3 regions of the Sinorhizobium sp. Y406 genome follow, and region 1 is predicted to be linked to each of the others. Evidence: predicted binding sites of a transcription regulator. Region 1 holds the regulator's gene; each other region holds the start of a gene.
What was found. The regulator PhoB, encoded in region 1, activates phosphate uptake and scavenging genes when phosphate is short. The targets are predictions, from matches to a motif close to TGTCATNNANCTGTCAT.
Positions count from the first base shown of each region.

Region 2: the regulator PhoB is predicted to act here: its motif matches at 2,339-2,355, upstream of AC4P1R_RS15280 (NAD-glutamate dehydrogenase).
Region 3: the regulator PhoB is predicted to act here: its motif matches at 2,289-2,305, upstream of phnF (phosphonate metabolism transcriptional regulator PhnF).

Region 1 covers NZ_CM178974.1:122,955-128,344, forward strand. The annotation lists gene pstB (phosphate ABC transporter ATP-binding protein PstB) at 3-785, shown strand; gene phoU (phosphate signaling complex protein PhoU) at 836-1,549, shown strand; gene phoB (phosphate regulon transcriptional regulator PhoB) at 1,611-2,294, shown strand; gene AC4P1R_RS00590 (GcrA family cell cycle regulator) at 2,372-2,890, opposite strand; gene AC4P1R_RS00595 (aspartate aminotransferase family protein) at 3,308-4,507, shown strand; gene argF (ornithine carbamoyltransferase) at 4,577-5,390, shown strand, end outside.
Region 2 covers NZ_CM178974.1:3,234,373-3,239,762, forward strand. The annotation lists gene AC4P1R_RS15265 (lytic murein transglycosylase) at 1-203, shown strand, start outside; gene AC4P1R_RS15270 (carbonic anhydrase) at 350-997, opposite strand; gene pdxY (pyridoxal kinase PdxY) at 1,141-2,022, opposite strand; gene AC4P1R_RS15280 (NAD-glutamate dehydrogenase) at 2,407-5,390, shown strand, end outside.
Region 3 covers NZ_CM178975.1:954,811-960,200, reverse strand. The annotation lists gene AC4P1R_RS21385 (alpha-D-ribose 1-methylphosphonate 5-phosphate C-P-lyase PhnJ) at 1-40, opposite strand, end outside; gene AC4P1R_RS21380 (carbon-phosphorus lyase complex subunit) at 37-1,137, opposite strand; gene phnH (phosphonate C-P lyase system protein PhnH) at 1,142-1,747, opposite strand; gene phnG (phosphonate C-P lyase system protein PhnG) at 1,747-2,220, opposite strand; gene phnF (phosphonate metabolism transcriptional regulator PhnF) at 2,321-3,055, shown strand; gene AC4P1R_RS21360 (selenium-binding family protein) at 3,183-4,577, shown strand; gene AC4P1R_RS21355 (hypothetical protein) at 4,778-5,390, shown strand, end outside.

The sequences.
Region 1 (5,390 bases):
CGATGACGATGAAGGCCGCCGCCATGAACCAATCGAAAGTTTCCGCCCGCGGTGTGCAGGTCTATTATGGCGACAAACACGCCATCAAGGATGTCGCCATCGAGATCCATCCCCGCTCCGTAACCGCCTTCATCGGCCCGTCCGGTTGCGGCAAGTCGACGTTCCTGCGCTGTATCAATCGTATGAATGACACGATCAGCAGTTGCCGGGTCGAAGGCCATATCGCAATCGACGGGGAAGATATCTACGATCCGAAGGTGGATCCGGTGCAACTGCGTGCCAAGGTCGGCATGGTGTTCCAGAAGCCGAACCCGTTCCCGAAGTCGATCTATGAAAACGTCGCCTACGGTCCGCGCATCCATGGCCTCGCTTCGAGAAAATCCGAACTCGACGACATCGTCGCATCCGCCCTTCAAAAGGCCGGCCTCTGGAACGAAGTGAAGGATCGCCTGGATGCGCCGGGCACCGGCCTCTCCGGCGGCCAGCAGCAGCGCCTCTGCATCGCCCGGGCCGTTGCCGTCAGCCCGGAAGTCATCCTCATGGACGAGCCTTGCTCGGCGCTCGACCCGATCGCGACCGCCAAGGTCGAGGAACTGATCCACGAGCTTCGCGAGAACTTCACCATCGTTATCGTAACCCATTCGATGCAGCAGGCAGCCCGCGTGTCGCAGCGCACGGCGATGTTCCACCTCGGCAACCTGGTCGAAGTGGACGATACGGATAAGATCTTCACCAATCCGGACGACCAGCGCACGCAGGACTACATCATGGGCCGGTTCGGCTAGCGAACCCGACTCCACCGACGATCAATCGAGCGCGTCCCGAGGAATATAAGATGACCCATCCACACATAATGTCCGCCTTCGACGACGAGTTGAAGTATCTCACGCGCCGCATCTCCGAGATGGGAGGGCTCGCCGAGCAAATGGTGGCCGACTCCGTCCGGGCCCTGGTCAATTCCGACCTGGCGCTCGCCCAGAAAGTCATCTCGGACGACGCCCTCCTCGACGAGGCCGAACGCCAGATCGGCGAGAAGGCGATCGTCACCATCGCCAAGCGCCAGCCCATGGCATCGGACCTGCGCGAAATCATGGGATCGATCCGTATAGCGGCCGACCTGGAGCGCGTCGGCGACCTCGGCAAGAACACCGCGAAACGCGTGATTGCGGTTGCCGGCTCTGGAATCCCGCGCAAGCTCGCGCGCGGCCTCGAGCATTTGGCCGAACTCGCTTTGGTCCAGCTCAAGGAAGTGCTTGACGTCTTTGCCTCGCGCTCGCCGGAGAAGGCCAACAGCATTCGCCAGCGCGACGAGGAGATCGACGCGATCTACACGTCGCTCTTCCGCGAATTGCTCACCTACATGATGGAGGATCCGCGCAACATAACACCCTGCACGCATCTTCTTTTCTGCGCCAAAAACATCGAGCGGATCGGCGACCATGCGACCAACATCGCCGAGACGATCTATTACATGGCGACAGGCGCCCAGCCGGAAGGCGAGCGGCCGAAGGATGATACGACAGCAACGATGGGGTCGGTGACGGACTGACACCGAAAGGGGAGAGGGGCGCCTTCCAACTGATGGACCGAGGCAAGGAGTTGTAGCTTAGATGTTGCCGAAGATAGCTGTTGTCGAAGACGAGGAGGCGCTGAGCGTGCTGCTGCGCTACAACCTCGAAGCCGAGGGCTTCGAGGTCGATACTATTCTTCGCGGCGACGAGGCTGAAATCCGCCTGCAGGAACGTCTGCCCGACCTCTTGATCCTCGACTGGATGTTGCCCGGCGTTTCCGGCATCGAGCTTTGCCGCAGACTTCGACAAAGACCGGAAACGGAGCGGTTGCCGATCATCATGCTGACGGCGCGCGGCGAGGAAAGCGAGCGCGTGCGAGGGCTCGCGACCGGCGCCGACGACTATGTCGTCAAGCCGTTTTCGACTCCGGAACTGATGGCGCGGGTCAAGGCGATGTTGAGGCGCGCCAAACCGGAGGTCCTGTCGACGGTGCTCCGCTGCGGCGACATCGAACTCGACCGCGAGACGCATCGCGTCCATCGCCGCAGCCGTGAGGTTCGGCTCGGGCCGACGGAGTTCCGGCTGCTGGAGTTTCTGATGTCTTCGCCGGGACGCGTCTTTTCCCGCTCGCAACTGCTTGACGGTGTCTGGGGCCACGACATCTACGTGGACGAACGCACGGTCGATGTCCATGTCGGCCGCCTGCGCAAGGCGCTGAACCTCTCCAACATGCCCGACGTGATCAGGACGGTGCGCGGCGCCGGCTACTCGCTCGAGGGGTAAGTTCGAAAATCAATGCTGTTTCCAACAAAAAAGGGCCCATGGGCCCTTTTGCGTTGTTGCGCGATCGAGATCGAACGTCAGCGGATGCGCCGGCGTTCCGCCGAAGGCTGGTAGGCAAGCCGCGCATGATAGTTGCAATAGGGCGAGGATTCCGGCGAGTCGTTGCCGCAGAAGTGAAACTCCTCCTTTAGCGGATCGCCGATCGGCCACTTGCAAGTCCGTTCGGTGAGCTGCGTCAGCTCCAGGCGGCGCGACATCGGCAGGACGATGTTGGCATCGGGTGCGAATTCCTGTTCGGCGACTAGGTCGACCGCCACCTCTTCCTTGAGGACGGTCGCACCGGCAGGGCGGGCGACGGTGCGGGTGACGGCCCGAGCGGCGTAATTCGGTGCACGCGGCGCCGAGGTCGCTCGCTTGGGGCGCGCGGGGGTCGTGGTCCCGCCCGCCTTTGCGCGGCCCGGCAGGCTCAACCGGTGTACCTTGCCGATGACGGCATTGCGACTGACGCCGCCCAGTTGAGCCGCGATCTGGCTGGCGCTCAGGCCCTCGGACCACAGCTTCTTCAGTTTCTCCACCCGCTCGTCAGTCCAGTTCATATCTGCACTCCCCGTTCTCGGCGCTGGGATGGGCAGAATCCATCACCGTCCTCCAGAAAACCCCTGGAGTCACAACGCGATAACTATTTTGGTGACTAGGTCCGCCGCATGCGTCTAGTAATTAAATCTTAACCTACCGGCAGGGTGACTCTGTGGCAAGAGTCGCCGGAATCGCGCCGAATCGATTTCGCGGTTTTCCCCAACTTGCTGGCTCATAGTTGCATTTTTGCAAGCCCCGCGACGCGATTTTTTTGCGACGCGGAATCCGAGTTCGCAAGGTGGCCGCAGCCCTTGGTTTTCTTGACATTGCGCTGCGAAATGGGAATAGTGCCTCCGGCCGCCGAAAGGCGGCATTTTGATTTTTTCGGGCCGGATATCGAACGGTCCGCCTGCGATGCTGAGGAAGGAGAAGCCCGGATGGCCGCAACGCCGCCGCTCTATGATACCTATTTGCGTGCGCCGTTGCGTTTCGAGCGGGGCGAGGGCGTCTGGCTGATCGCGGAAGACGGTACCCGCTATCTCGACTTCGCCGCCGGCGTCGCCGTGAACTCGCTCGGGCATGCCCATCCGCATCTGATCGATGCGCTGAAGGCGCAGGCGGAGAAACTCTGGCACGTCTCCAATCTCTATGATGTTCCCGGGCAGGAGAGCCTTGCGCGGCGCTTGACGGCGGTCACCTTTGCCGACCGGGTGTTTTTCACCAATTCGGGCGCCGAGGCGCTGGAATGCGCGATCAAGACGGCGCGCCGCTATCACTTTGCCAAGGGCCATCCGGAGCGGTTCCACGTCATCACCTTCGAAGGCGCATTCCACGGCCGTACCATCGCCACGATCGCCGCCGGGGGGCAGCAGAAATACATTGAAGGCTTCGGACCCAAGGCGCCCGGTTTCTATCAGGTGCCGTTCGGCGATATCGCCGCCGTAAAGAGCGCGATCAACGACGAGACCGCGGCTATCCTGATCGAACCGATCCAGGGTGAGGGTGGGGTGCGCCTGGCCCCGAAGGAGTTCCTGCAGGAATTGCGCGCGCTCTGCGATGAATTCGGGCTGCTGCTGATCCTTGATGAAGTACAGTGCGGCGTGGGCCGCACCGGCAGGCTCTTTGCCCACGAGTGGGCAGGTATCCGGCCCGACATCATGGCCGTCGCCAAGGGCATTGGCGGTGGTTTTCCGCTCGGCGCGTGCCTGGCGACGGAGGCGGCCGCCGCAGGCATGGTGGCCGGGACGCACGGCTCGACCTACGGCGGCAATCCACTGGCAATGGCCGTCGGTAATGCGGTCCTCGACGTCGTCCTCGCCGAGGGGTTCCTTGACAATGTGCGTGACGTCGCGCTCGTGTTCCGCCAGGGGCTCGCTTCGCTCAAGGACCGTTTCCCCGATATTATCGAAGAGCTCCGCGGCGACGGGCTGATGCTTGGCATCAAGGCGAAAGTGCCCTCACCCGACCTTTTGAAAGCGATCCGGGCCGAAAAGCTGCTCGTTGTTCCGGCAGGCGAGAACGTGCTGCGCCTCCTGCCGCCGCTGATCGTCACCGCGGCTGAAGCGAGGGAAGGGCTCGCGCGGCTCGAGCGCGCCGCAGAGGCTGTGAGGGCCGCGGGCGGCACAGCTGCCGCCTAACTGCGGCGAGGCGCCTCCGCGGTGCCGATGCCCTAAGATCCACGGAACTATCACAGGAAATACAGCAATATGACCGCCACCAGACATTTTCTCGATCTTTCGGCCATGACGTCCGTCGACCTCAGGACGATCATCGACGACGCCCGGATGCGCAAGTCGGCGACAAAGGCCGGAACGGCCGACAAGCCGCTTGCCGGCAAGATGCTGGCGATGATTTTCGAGAAACCGTCCACCCGTACGCGCGTCTCCTTCGATGTCGGGATGCGGCAGCTCGGTGGCGAGACGCTGTTTCTTTCTGGCACCGAAATGCAGCTCGGTCGGGCCGAAACCATCGGCGACACGGCGAAGGTCCTCTCGCGCTACGTCGACGCGATCATGATTCGCACCACTGACCACCGCCGGCTCCTTGAATTGGCCGAGCACGCGACCGTGCCGGTCATCAATGGCCTTACGGACGACACGCATCCCTGCCAGATCATGGCGGACATCATGACCTTCGAGGAACACCGCGGGCCTGTCGGGGCGAAAACGATCGCTTGGACGGGCGACGGCAATAACGTGTTGCACTCTCTGATCGAGGGATCGGCGCGCTTCGGCTATCGGATGAACATGGCGGTCCCGTTCGGCTCCGAGCCGCAGGACAAGTTCCTCAACTGGGCTCGGAACAACGGCGGAGAGATTCTGCTGTGTCATGAACCGGAGCAGGCCGTCGCCGGCGCCGACTGCGTCGTCACCGACACGTGGATCTCGATGAACCAGGAGCACCGCGCCCGCGGCCACAACGTTTTCCAGCCCTATCAGGTCAACGAGGCTTTGATGAAGCACGCGGCACCCGATGCCTTGTTCATGCATTGTCTGCCGGCGCATCGCGGCGAGGAGGTCA
Region 2 (5,390 bases), 510 kb from region 1:
ACGGCGACGGACACATCGACATGGTCCACTCAAAGGCGGATGCGCTGGCCTCGACCGCGAATTTCCTGCGCGGCCACGGTTGGCAGCCGGGCGCCGGCTACCGGCCCGGCGAGCCGAATTTCGTCGCCATCCAGGGCTGGAACGCCGCCAGCGTCTACCAGCAGGCAATCGCCATCATCGCCTCCGAGATCGACGGCGACTGAAGAGGAACGATCACACGCCGGTCATCCTCTCCCCACCCACCTGTGGGGAGGGGGTCTGGACGAAGGGCTACCGCCGCTTACAGCAGTACAGCGCCGCGCGTCTTTCAGACGCGCGGCGCTGTAACTCTTTGAATCTGCGTATCGTCTCATGTCCCGGGCCGGACGAAATCGCCGGTCTTCGCGTCCATGACCCAGAGCTCGCCGGTCGAGATATCGAACCAGGCGCCATGGAGCCGCAGCTTTCCCTTGGCCTCAAGCACCTGAACGCAAGGAAAGGTCCTCAGATTGGCCACCGAGTTGCGGATCGACACGCGCTCGAGCGCCCGCTGGCGTTCCGACTGGGTCATGTAGTCGTAGCTCTGTATCTGCTCCGCAGCAGGCTTCAGCAGGTGCATCCAGCGGCCGATGAAATCGCCGGGAGAAAGCGGCTCCGCATCCGGATCGAGCGCCGCCTTGATGCCGCCGCAGCGGCCGTGGCCCATGACCACGATATCGCTGACGCGCAGCGACTGGACCGCGAATTCCAGAGCGGCGGAGGTCGAGTGATAATGCCCGTCTGGCTCGTAGGGCGGCATCATATTGGCGACATTGCGAACGACGAAAAGCTCACCCGGGCCGCTGTCGAAGATCGTCTCCGGTGCGGCGCGCGAATCGCAGCAGGCGATCACCATCGTCGTCGGCTTTTGCCCGCTCTCGGCGAGCGTCCGGTAGCGTTGCTGCTGTTCGCTGAAACGGCCGCCCATGAAATTGCGGTAGCCGGCCAGGAGATTTTCCGGAAAGCTCTGCTTCTCCATCAGTTACCCCGTGTCATCCACTGCATCAAACACTGCTCTATGGCTACTCGGGTAGCATGGAGCGTCGAAGTGTTACAGCGAGCCTTGCGTGCCCGAAAGGATAAATTGCCTTCATCAGACATTTCTTTTGTGCCCGCCCCCGCCTATTTCCGTCGCATTTGGCCCGGATGCATGAGGCGGCGCATCTGCACCATGGCCATCGGCGTCGCGAGGCTTGAGGCGTCCTGTTCAAGCGTCAACTCGTCGGCGCCGCGCTTGGCGGTGCGTGCGATGACCTCGAATATGCTGGCGGTCGCCATTTGCAGCGCGCGCTCCTCGGAAAGACCCTGCAGGAGCCGCGCAAGAAAGACGGCCGACAGCAGGTCACCCGCGCCGTTCGGTGGATTCTCGACCAGCCGATGCTCGGCGAGCAGGGCATGGCGACCGGACAGATAGAGGTTGCCGGTGCCGCCGTTCATCATCGCGACCGCCGATGTGACGAGCACCCGCGGCGGCCCGAGGCCGAGTGCCGCCTCGAGGATCGCCGCGTTCGTGTCGAGTTCCGCACCCGCCAGCCAGGAAAGTTCAAAACGGTTCGGCGTTGCCAATGAAGCAAGCGGCAGCAGCCGGTCACGAATGGCGAAGGCACTCTCGGCCGGGATATAGAGTCCGTTCGAATCGCCGATCACCGGGTCGCAGGCGTAGAAAAGCTCGGGATTGCGGTGCTTCAGCGCCGTTACCAGCCGCGCGACTTCCTCGGCCTGGCCGGGTGTTCCGAGATAGCCGGAAAGCACCGCGCGCACTTCGCCGATCCACGGCGCATCGATAAGATCGTCGATGATCGACCGGAACTCCGCATCGGAGATCGTCACCCGCGTCGCACGGCCATGGCCGGGATGCCATGACAGGATGACCGTCGGCAACGCCCAGACGAGATGCCCGAGCGTCTCCAACGCGAATACCGCCGCGCGGTTGCCGACCGTGCCGCGAACCACGTGGCTGGAGATGACGATGACGGCGCCGGGCGCGGCAGGAATTTCAGACATCAGGCGATCCTTGGGCTCTGTTCCACTTCATGTCCCGAACTCGACCTCGATTAAAGGACATGTAGGATATCGAGGTGCTGCAGCGATCTTTGCGCTCGGAAAAGCCGCTCGACACTGCAAGCTGTGATCGCCGACTGCCGAAGCGGTGTCAACGGGATGTCGAGGGGCGACCGGGTCCGTGTTTCGGCGCCGTCCGGTGTTTTCGTTCGTTTGCGCCGTTTTTGGAGAGATTTCTGTAAAATCGCGCCTGGTTTAAATGGATTTAGGTCGATTCTACGTGAAATTCTCCAAGAACAGGCTCGATTTTGCCCAAATCCGTCATAAAACGATCGCCATTGGCCATGGTTCTGATAGGTTCGTCTATCATATTTGGGGAGCGACTTCATGGGCGTGAAATACAATCCGAAGCGAGATCGGCACATCGATGCCGCCCGGGCAGCGGTGGGCAAGATCGGCGTCGACACTCTGCCGCCGGAGATCCTCTTCGGAGGCGCGAGCAATGACGACCTCGACCTTTATTCGCCGGATATGCTGGCTCTGACCGCCGCGCACGCCCGCAAGGAACTGGCCCGCTGGGACGGCGGCAAGCCGCAGGTTTCGGTGGAAACGGTGCCCGGAGTGGCGCCAGGCGGGACCGAGGTTTCGATCATCGCCATCACCGAGCGCAACATGCCGTTCCTCTATGACTCGGTCATGGGCGAGGTAACGAGCACCCATCGCGACATTCACCTTGCCATCCACCCGATCCTCCTCATGCAACCGGGCAAGCCGGTCAAACTTTTCGATCCGGACGAGGAAAGCGATCCGGCGCACCGCGTCAGCCATATTCAGATCCACCTCGGCAAGCTGACGCCGATCGAGGAGCGCTCGCTCAGCAAACGCATCACTGACGTCCTGGAGCAGGTGCATCAGGCGGTGCACGACTGGCCGGCCATGACGGCGCTGCTCGACCAGGTCATGCGCGAGCTCGAGGATTACCACGCCTCGCGCAAAAAGAGCGACCGTGACGAGGCGCTCGCGTTCCTTCGCTGGCTAAGGGACAACAACTTCACCTTCCTCGGCATGCGCGAATACACCTATTCCGGTAAGGGCGAGAACGCGACGGTCGAACGCGGCAAGGGCAGGGGTCTCGGCATTCTCTCCAATCCCGAGGTACGCGTCCTTAGGCAAGGCAACGACGCCGTGTTCACGACGCCGGAGATCCTCGCCTTCCTCGAGGGTCCGGACTTCCTGATCGTCACCAAAGCGAATGTGAAGTCGGTCGTGCATCGCCGCGCCTATATGGATTACATTGGCGTCAAGCGCTTCGACACGTCCGGCAATGTCGTCGGCGAGTTGCGCATCGTCGGCCTCTTCACCTCGAGCGCCTACACCCGCCAGGCGGCGGAGATTCCGCTGCTTAGACACAAGATCGAGAAGATCATCGACCATTTCGGCTACGACCCGCAGAGCCATTCCGGCAAGACCCTGGCAAACACGTTGGAATCCTATCCGCGGGACGATCTGTTTCAAATCGATGTCGGGCTTCTCGCCGCCTTCTGCGAACAGATCAACGAGCTCGGCGACCGGCCGCGGGTGCGCGTTCTGCCGCGCATCGACCATTTCGACCGCTTCGTCTCCGTCATCATATACGTACCGCGCGAGCAATATGATTCCAGCGTCCGCGAGAAGATCGGCGATTACCTGAAAGCCGTCTATGACGGCCGGGTCTCCGCCTATTATCCGGCCTTCCCGGAAGGCGGGCTGGCGCGCGTGCACTTCATCATCGGCCGCTCGGGCGGCAAGACGCCGCGCGTCCCGCAGGCCAAGCTCGAGGATGCGGTGCGCACCATCGTCACGCGCTGGATCGACCGCTTCAACCTGCTCGCCCGCAACGAAGGCATCGAGCTTTCCGCGGGCGAGGCCTATCAGGCCGCGTTTACGCCTGCCGAAGCCTATGCTGACCTTGGCGACATGTCGGCCTGCAAGAGCGACGACCCGATCCGCATCTCCTTCTATCACCGCCATGGCGAAAGGCCGGACGCGCTGGAACTGAAGATCTTCCACGCAAACCACCCGGTCTCGCTCTCCCGCCGCGTGCCGCTGCTCGAAAACCTCGGCTTCCGCGTGATCAGCGAGCAGACTTACGATATCGGCGTGCGTGCCCATGCGCAGGAGCAGTGCAACGTCGTGCTGCACGACATGGAGCTCCTTCATCGTGACGGGCATACGGTCAACCTCGCCAAGGCCGGCATGGCGCTGGAGGAGGCGTTCCTCGCCGCCTGGGACGGCACGATTGAGGACGACAATTTCAATCGGCTGGTCCTTTTGGCGGGCCTGACCGCACGGGAAGTGACGGTGCTGCGCAGCTATGCGCGCTATTTGCGCCAGGCGGGCATCACCTATTCGCAGGGCTACATAGCCGACACGCTGAACAAGTATCCGGCGATTGCCGCCGACATCTTCCGCCTGTTCACCACGCGGCTCGATCCGAGGGTCGAGCCGAAGTCGCGCGTGAAGAAGACCAACGCCGTGCTGGCTGCGATCGAGGAGGCGCTCTCGGCCGTGCCGAGCCTCGACGAGGACCGCATCCTGCGCCGCTACGTCAATGCAGTTCAGGCGACGCTCAGGACCAACTATTTTCAGAAGGATGCGGAAGGCAGGCCGCGGCCCGTGCTCGCCTTCAAGCTCGATCCGAAGGCGCTCGAGGGCCTGCCGGAACCGCGCCCCTTCCGGGAGATTTTCGTCTACGGCACCGAGGTCGAGGGTGTGCACCTGCGCTTCGGCAAGGTGGCGCGCGGCGGGCTCCGCTGGTCCGACCGGGCGCAGGACTACCGCACCGAGGTGCTGGGTCTCGTCAAGGCGCAGCAGGTGAAGAACGCGGTCATCGTCCCCGTCGGCGCCAAGGGCGGCTTCTACCCGAAGCAGCTTCCCGCCGGCGGCACCCGCGATGACGTGTTCAGGGCCGGGACGGAAGCCTACAAGACCTTCATCCGCAGCCTTCTGTCGGTGACCGACAACATCGTCGGCCCGGATGTGGTTCCGCCTGAGGACACGGTGCGGCTTGACGGCGACGACCCCTATTTCGTCGTGGCCGCCGACAAGGGAACCGCAACCTTCTCGGACACGGCGAACGCGCTGGCGCAGGAGGCGGACTTCTGGCTCGACGACGCCTTCGCCTCCGGCGGCTCGGCCGGCTACGACCACAAGAAGATGGGAATTACCGCCCGCGGCGCCTGGGAGGCGGTCAAGCGGCACTTCCGCGAGATGGACATCGACATCCAGGCGACGCCCTTCACGGTTGCCGGCGTCGGCGACATGTCCGGCGACGTCTTCGGCAATGGCATGCTGCTTTCGGAAAAGATCCGGCTGATTGCCGCCTTCGATCA
Region 3 (5,390 bases), on a different replicon from region 1:
CGTCGAGATAGGCGAAATTGTAGGTGGCGAGGTCGTTCATTCGGCTGCCTCTTTCCTGTCGCCGGCATTGCCGGCGTCCTCGTATTCACGGCGCATGCGACGCACCAGGTCGAGCTCCGCCTGGAAGTCGACGTAATGCGGCAGTTTCAGATGCTCGACGAAGCCGGTCGCCAGGACGTTGTCGGCATGCGAGATGACGAATTCCTGGTCCTGGGCGGGCGCGACGATATCCTCGCCGAACTCGTCGGTCCTGAGTGCCCTGTCCACGAGCGACATCGACATGGCCTTGCGCTCGCTCTGGCCGAAGACGAGGCCGTAGCCGCGGGTGAATTGCGGCGGCTCGCTCGCCGATCCCTTGAACTGATTGACCATCTGGCATTCGGTCACGTGGATTGTCCCGAGCGAAACGGCGAAGCCAAGTTCCGGCAGGTCGAGTTCGACCTCGACTTCGCCGATGCGGATCTCGCCGACGAAGGGGTGGGTGCGGCCGTAGCCGCGCTGGGTGGAGTAGGCGAGCGCCAGGAGGAAGCCCTCGTCGCCGCGGGCGAGCGCCTGCAGGCGGAGATCGCGCGCCATCGGGAACTCCATCGGCTCGCGCGTGAGATCGCCCGCGACATGACCCTCCGGCATTTCCCCGTCACCCTCGATCAGACGCTCGTCGTCAAGAATATCGGAGACGCGCATGACCGCTTCGCCCGGCTCCTTGCGGGCCGGTTCGGCGACCGATTCGTCGCCGATCAGCGAGGGGTCGAGCAGGCGGTGGGTATAGTCGAAGGTCGGCCCGAGGAGCTGGCCACCAGGCAGGTCCTTGTAGGTTGCCGAGATGCGCCGTTCGATCTTCATCTTCGCCGTGTCGATCGGCCGGGAAGAAGCGAAGCGGGGCAGGGTGGTGCGGTAGGCGCGCAGGATGAAGATCGCCTCGATCATGTCGCCGCGCGCCTGGCGCACGGCGAGGGCGGCAAGCGACCGGTCGTAGAGCGAAGCTTCCGCCATGACGCGGTCGACGGCCAGGCCGAGCTGCTCGATGACCTGTTCGATGGTGATCGCCGGCAGCGCGCGATCGCCGCGGCGGCGGTCGGCGAGCAGGCGGTGGGCATTGGCGATGGCGGCTTCCCCACCCTTGACGGCTACATACATGCTCTCACTCCTCGGTTGACAGCCTGGTCGTGCGCGGCAGGCAGAGAACGCCTTCTTCGGTCGTCAGCACCAAATCGACCCCGCGGGGGAAGATCGCCCGGTTGGTGGCCCAGAGATCGAGAAAGACGTTGGGCAGCCCTTTCGGCGCAACGACGGCCTCGCCCTTGATACCCGGTCCGCGCGCGGTCATTCGGCGCCCGCCCGTCAGGGCCTCGACCTCGATCACCAGGGTCGTCGAGCGATCGGGATATTCCTGCGAACCGAGCGCGTACTGGTCGAAGCCCGGAATGGGGCCGCCTTTGTCGATGAAGGCGAAGCGGGCCTCGGCCTTGATTTCCGTGAGCCCGGCGCCCGTGTGGAAGGCGATCCATTGCGGCACCGCGGATCTGGAGAGCGCCGGAGAGAGCCAGACGGGGGTATCGTGGTCGCAAAGCGTGAGCGCGACCGCACCGCTGACCTGGCCGAGCGGAGACGGCGGTTCGGCGGGCGCCGAAAGGCGTCCGATGGAGCCGGGCCGGGCGAAGCAGTCCATCAGCATGCGAAAGACCGATTGTGCCGAAAAGACCGGGTCGGCAAAGGCGCCGGCATAGATTTGCGACTGGGCGCCCATCAATCTTCTCCGCGGACCATGGTGAAGAAATCGACGCGGGTCGCAGCCGTTTCCTCGGCCTTGCGGCGTTCCTCTGCCAGAAGGCGCGCCGCGATCTGCCGGTGCAGTGCTTCGACGGCGGGTTTGGAGGCCGGGTTCTGATAGATCGCGTCGAAGATCGCCGCAAGGCGGGCGCGCTCCTTGTCGGTTCCGAGCAATTGTCCATGACCGATCTCGCCGCTCGAAAGCCGGACCGTCGCACGGGTCACCGTCGCCTCGCCGAGGTTGAACGGGTCGCCGCCACCGCCGATACGGCCGCGCACCATGACGAGGCCCGTTTCGGGGCCGCGCACCGCCGCCACTTCCGGCTTGTCGGCGATAGCCTGCCAGGCGGCGGCGAGCTCGGCACGCGTGGCGCGAGCGAGAAGCCGCATGGCTTCGCGCCGTTCGGCAGCCGGTTCCGCAAGTCCGTCATGCTTTTCTGTCGCGTTCATGTTCATACCCTTAAATGTCTATTGATCTAGACAAATATACATCTTATGCCTTTCCTTAGCCTTCGCAAGTGACAGGCCTGTGACATCGGGGAGGAAAATGGTGGCAAGGAAGACCGTGGAGCGGCAGACGGGGGTTGCGCTCTGGCGGCAGATCGCCGACCGCGTAAGACTTGCGATCAGCAATGGCGATTACGACGCGACGGGAATGGTGCCGCCGGAGACGGCGCTGGCGCGCGAGTTCGGCGTCAACCGTCACACGGTGCGCAGTGCGTTGGCAGCGCTTGCAGAAGAGGGGCTGGTGCGCGCCGTGCAGGGGCGCGGCACGCTGATCGAGCGCAAGGGCCGGGTGACGTATCCGATCTCCCGGCGGACCCGTTTTTCTGCAGGGCTCGGCGGTCAGGTAAAGGAAATCGGCTCACAACTGCTCGCTCACAGGGAGGTGCAGGCAAGCGGCGAAGTCGCGGCCGCTCTTGCGCTTCCGCCGGGCGCCTTCGTGGTGGAACTGCAGTCGGTCAGCAGCGGCGACGGGCGGCCGCTCTCGGCGACCATCGCCTATTTTCCGGCCGGCCGGTTTCCCGAGATGGCGCAGCGATACGCGCGCCTCGGTTCCGTCACCAAGGCCTTCGCGGCACAAGGGCTAGACGACTATGTTCGCGTCTCGACGGAGATTGTCGCCCGGCACGCCGATGCGGAGGAGCTCAAGCTGCTCAACCTTTCGGCCGGCGCAATCGTCATCGAGGCGCTCTCGGTCAATGCTGACCTTGAGGGGCGGCCCATCGAATACTCGCGCACGCGCTTTGCCGCCGATCGGATGAAGTTCAGGATCGAGACCTAGATCACTGATCCTCGCTTTGCCGGCGGCCGATTGTGGCACGGGCGCCGCATTTCCGACGAGTTTTTGCCGCATCTATTAAATCCTGCATCAGGATCCACGCATTGTTTTCTTTTGGGGGAGAACAGAAATGGCGACGTGGCGACCCGATCCTTCCTTTTATCCATCACCGCGCATGGCTGCAAAGGCACCCAAGGAGACCCTTGCCTATGTTGCCGCCTTCGACCCGGACCGGAAGCGGCCGGACGCGATCGCGGTCGTCGATGTCGATCCGGCGTCGGCGACCTACTCACAGATCGTCGGGCAGGTCGAGATGCCGAATGTCGGGGACGAGCTTCACCATTTCGGCTGGAATGCCTGCTCGTCCTGCCTTTGTCCCAATGCGCCGCATCCGCATGTGGAGCGCCGCTATCTGGTCGTACCGGGATTGCGGTCGTCGCGGCTCCACATCATCGACACCAAGCCGGACCCCAGGAAGCCTGAGATCGTCCGCGTCATCGAGCCGTCGGAGATTGCCGAAAAGGCAAATTATTCACGACTGCACACGATTCATTGCGGCCCGGAGGGCATTTATGTCAATGCACTCGCCGACCGCGACGGCAACGCGCCCGGCGGCATCTTCCTGCTCGACCACGACAGTTTCGACGTGCTTGGGCAGTGGGAGATGGATCGCGGGCCGCAGAAGCTCGCCTATGATTTCTGGTGGCATCTCGGCCACGACACGATGATCACCAGCGAGTGGGGAACACCAGACACTTTCGAGAACGGCCTCGTTCCCGAGGTGTTGCTCGCTTCGAAATATGGGCGGAGGCTGCATTTCTGGGATCTCACCAGGCGCAAGCACGTGCAGGAGATCGATTTCGGCGAGGAGCACCAACTCGTTTTCGAACTGCGCCCAGCCCACGATCCGACCAAGGCCTATGGCTTCGTCGGCTGCGTCATCAGCCTGAAGGACCTCTCCGCCTCGATCTGGACCTGGTATCGCGAGGGCAATCAATGGGCGGTGAAGAAGGTGATCGAGATTCCGGCGGAGCCCGCCGATCCGGAACTCCTGCCGCCCGTGCTCAAGGGGTTTCAGGCCGTCCCGCCGCTCGTCACCGACATCGATCTCTCGATGGACGATCGTTTTCTCTATGTCTCCTGCTGGGGCACCGGCGACATGATCCAGTACGACGTTTCCGATCCTTTCGCGCCGAAGGAGGCCGGCCGTGTGCGGATCGGCGGGATCGTAGCGCGCGCGAGCCATCCGAAGGCCCCGAATGGCGCGCTCAACGGCGGGCCGCAGATGGTGGAAATCAGCCGCGACGGCAAGCGCATCTATTTCACCAACTCGCTCTATGGCGCGATCGACCCGCAATTCTATCCGGAAGGCATCGATGGCTGGATGGTGAAGCTCGACGTCGGCGACAGTGGCGGCATTGCGGTCGACGAAAAATTCTTCGTCGATTGGCCGAAGGGTCATCGGCCCCATCAGGTTCGATTGGAAGGCGGCGATTGCTCTTCGGATTCCTACTGCTATCCTTGAACGGAACTGGGTAGTGTGAAGGCAGGCGGCGGCCCCTCGCGTGCAGCCACCTTCTCCCCGCTGGCGGGGAGAAGGGATATACCGCGCCGCCGAAAGACTCCTTCTCGCCGCGTGCAGGGGGAGGGGCAACCGGCCTCCGACAGTTCGATTTGAAGGATGAACTCTGAGGAGTGTGGGACTGTGCGGCCGCACCGGAGCAAATGACGAATATCTGGCCATGGCTTTCGCTGGCGGGCCTCGGGGCGTTCCACGGCGCAAACCCGGCAATGGGCTGGCTCTTCGCCGTGGCGCTCGGCCTTCACCGGCAAAGTGCGCGGATCGTCTGGTTGTCCCTCGTGCCGATAGCACTCGGTCATGCCGTTTCCATTGCGATGGTGTTGGCCGTCGTCACGGCATTCGGGGCCGTCCTGGACTTGCGGAACCTGCAACTTGCCGCCGCCATCCTCATTCTCGGCCTCGCCGGCTATTACGGCATATACGGGCACCGCCACCGCGTGACGGTCGGTATGCGCACCGGCATGGCCGGACTTGCGCTCTGGTCCTTCCTGATGGCGACGAGCCATGGTGCCGGGCTGATGCTGGTGCCGGCGGTGATGAGCCTCTGCCTCACGGATCATGCCGCGATCACCGGGATGAGCAGTTCGCTACCCATCTCTCTTGCCGCAGTCGGCGTTCATACGGGCGCGATGCTCACCGTGATCGCTGCGATCGCGCTCATCGTTTTCGCCTGGGTCGGTCTTGCCGCCCTGCGGACAGCCTGGATCAATTTCGACCGCCTCTGGACGCTGGCGCTCGGGGCAACCGGAATCATTC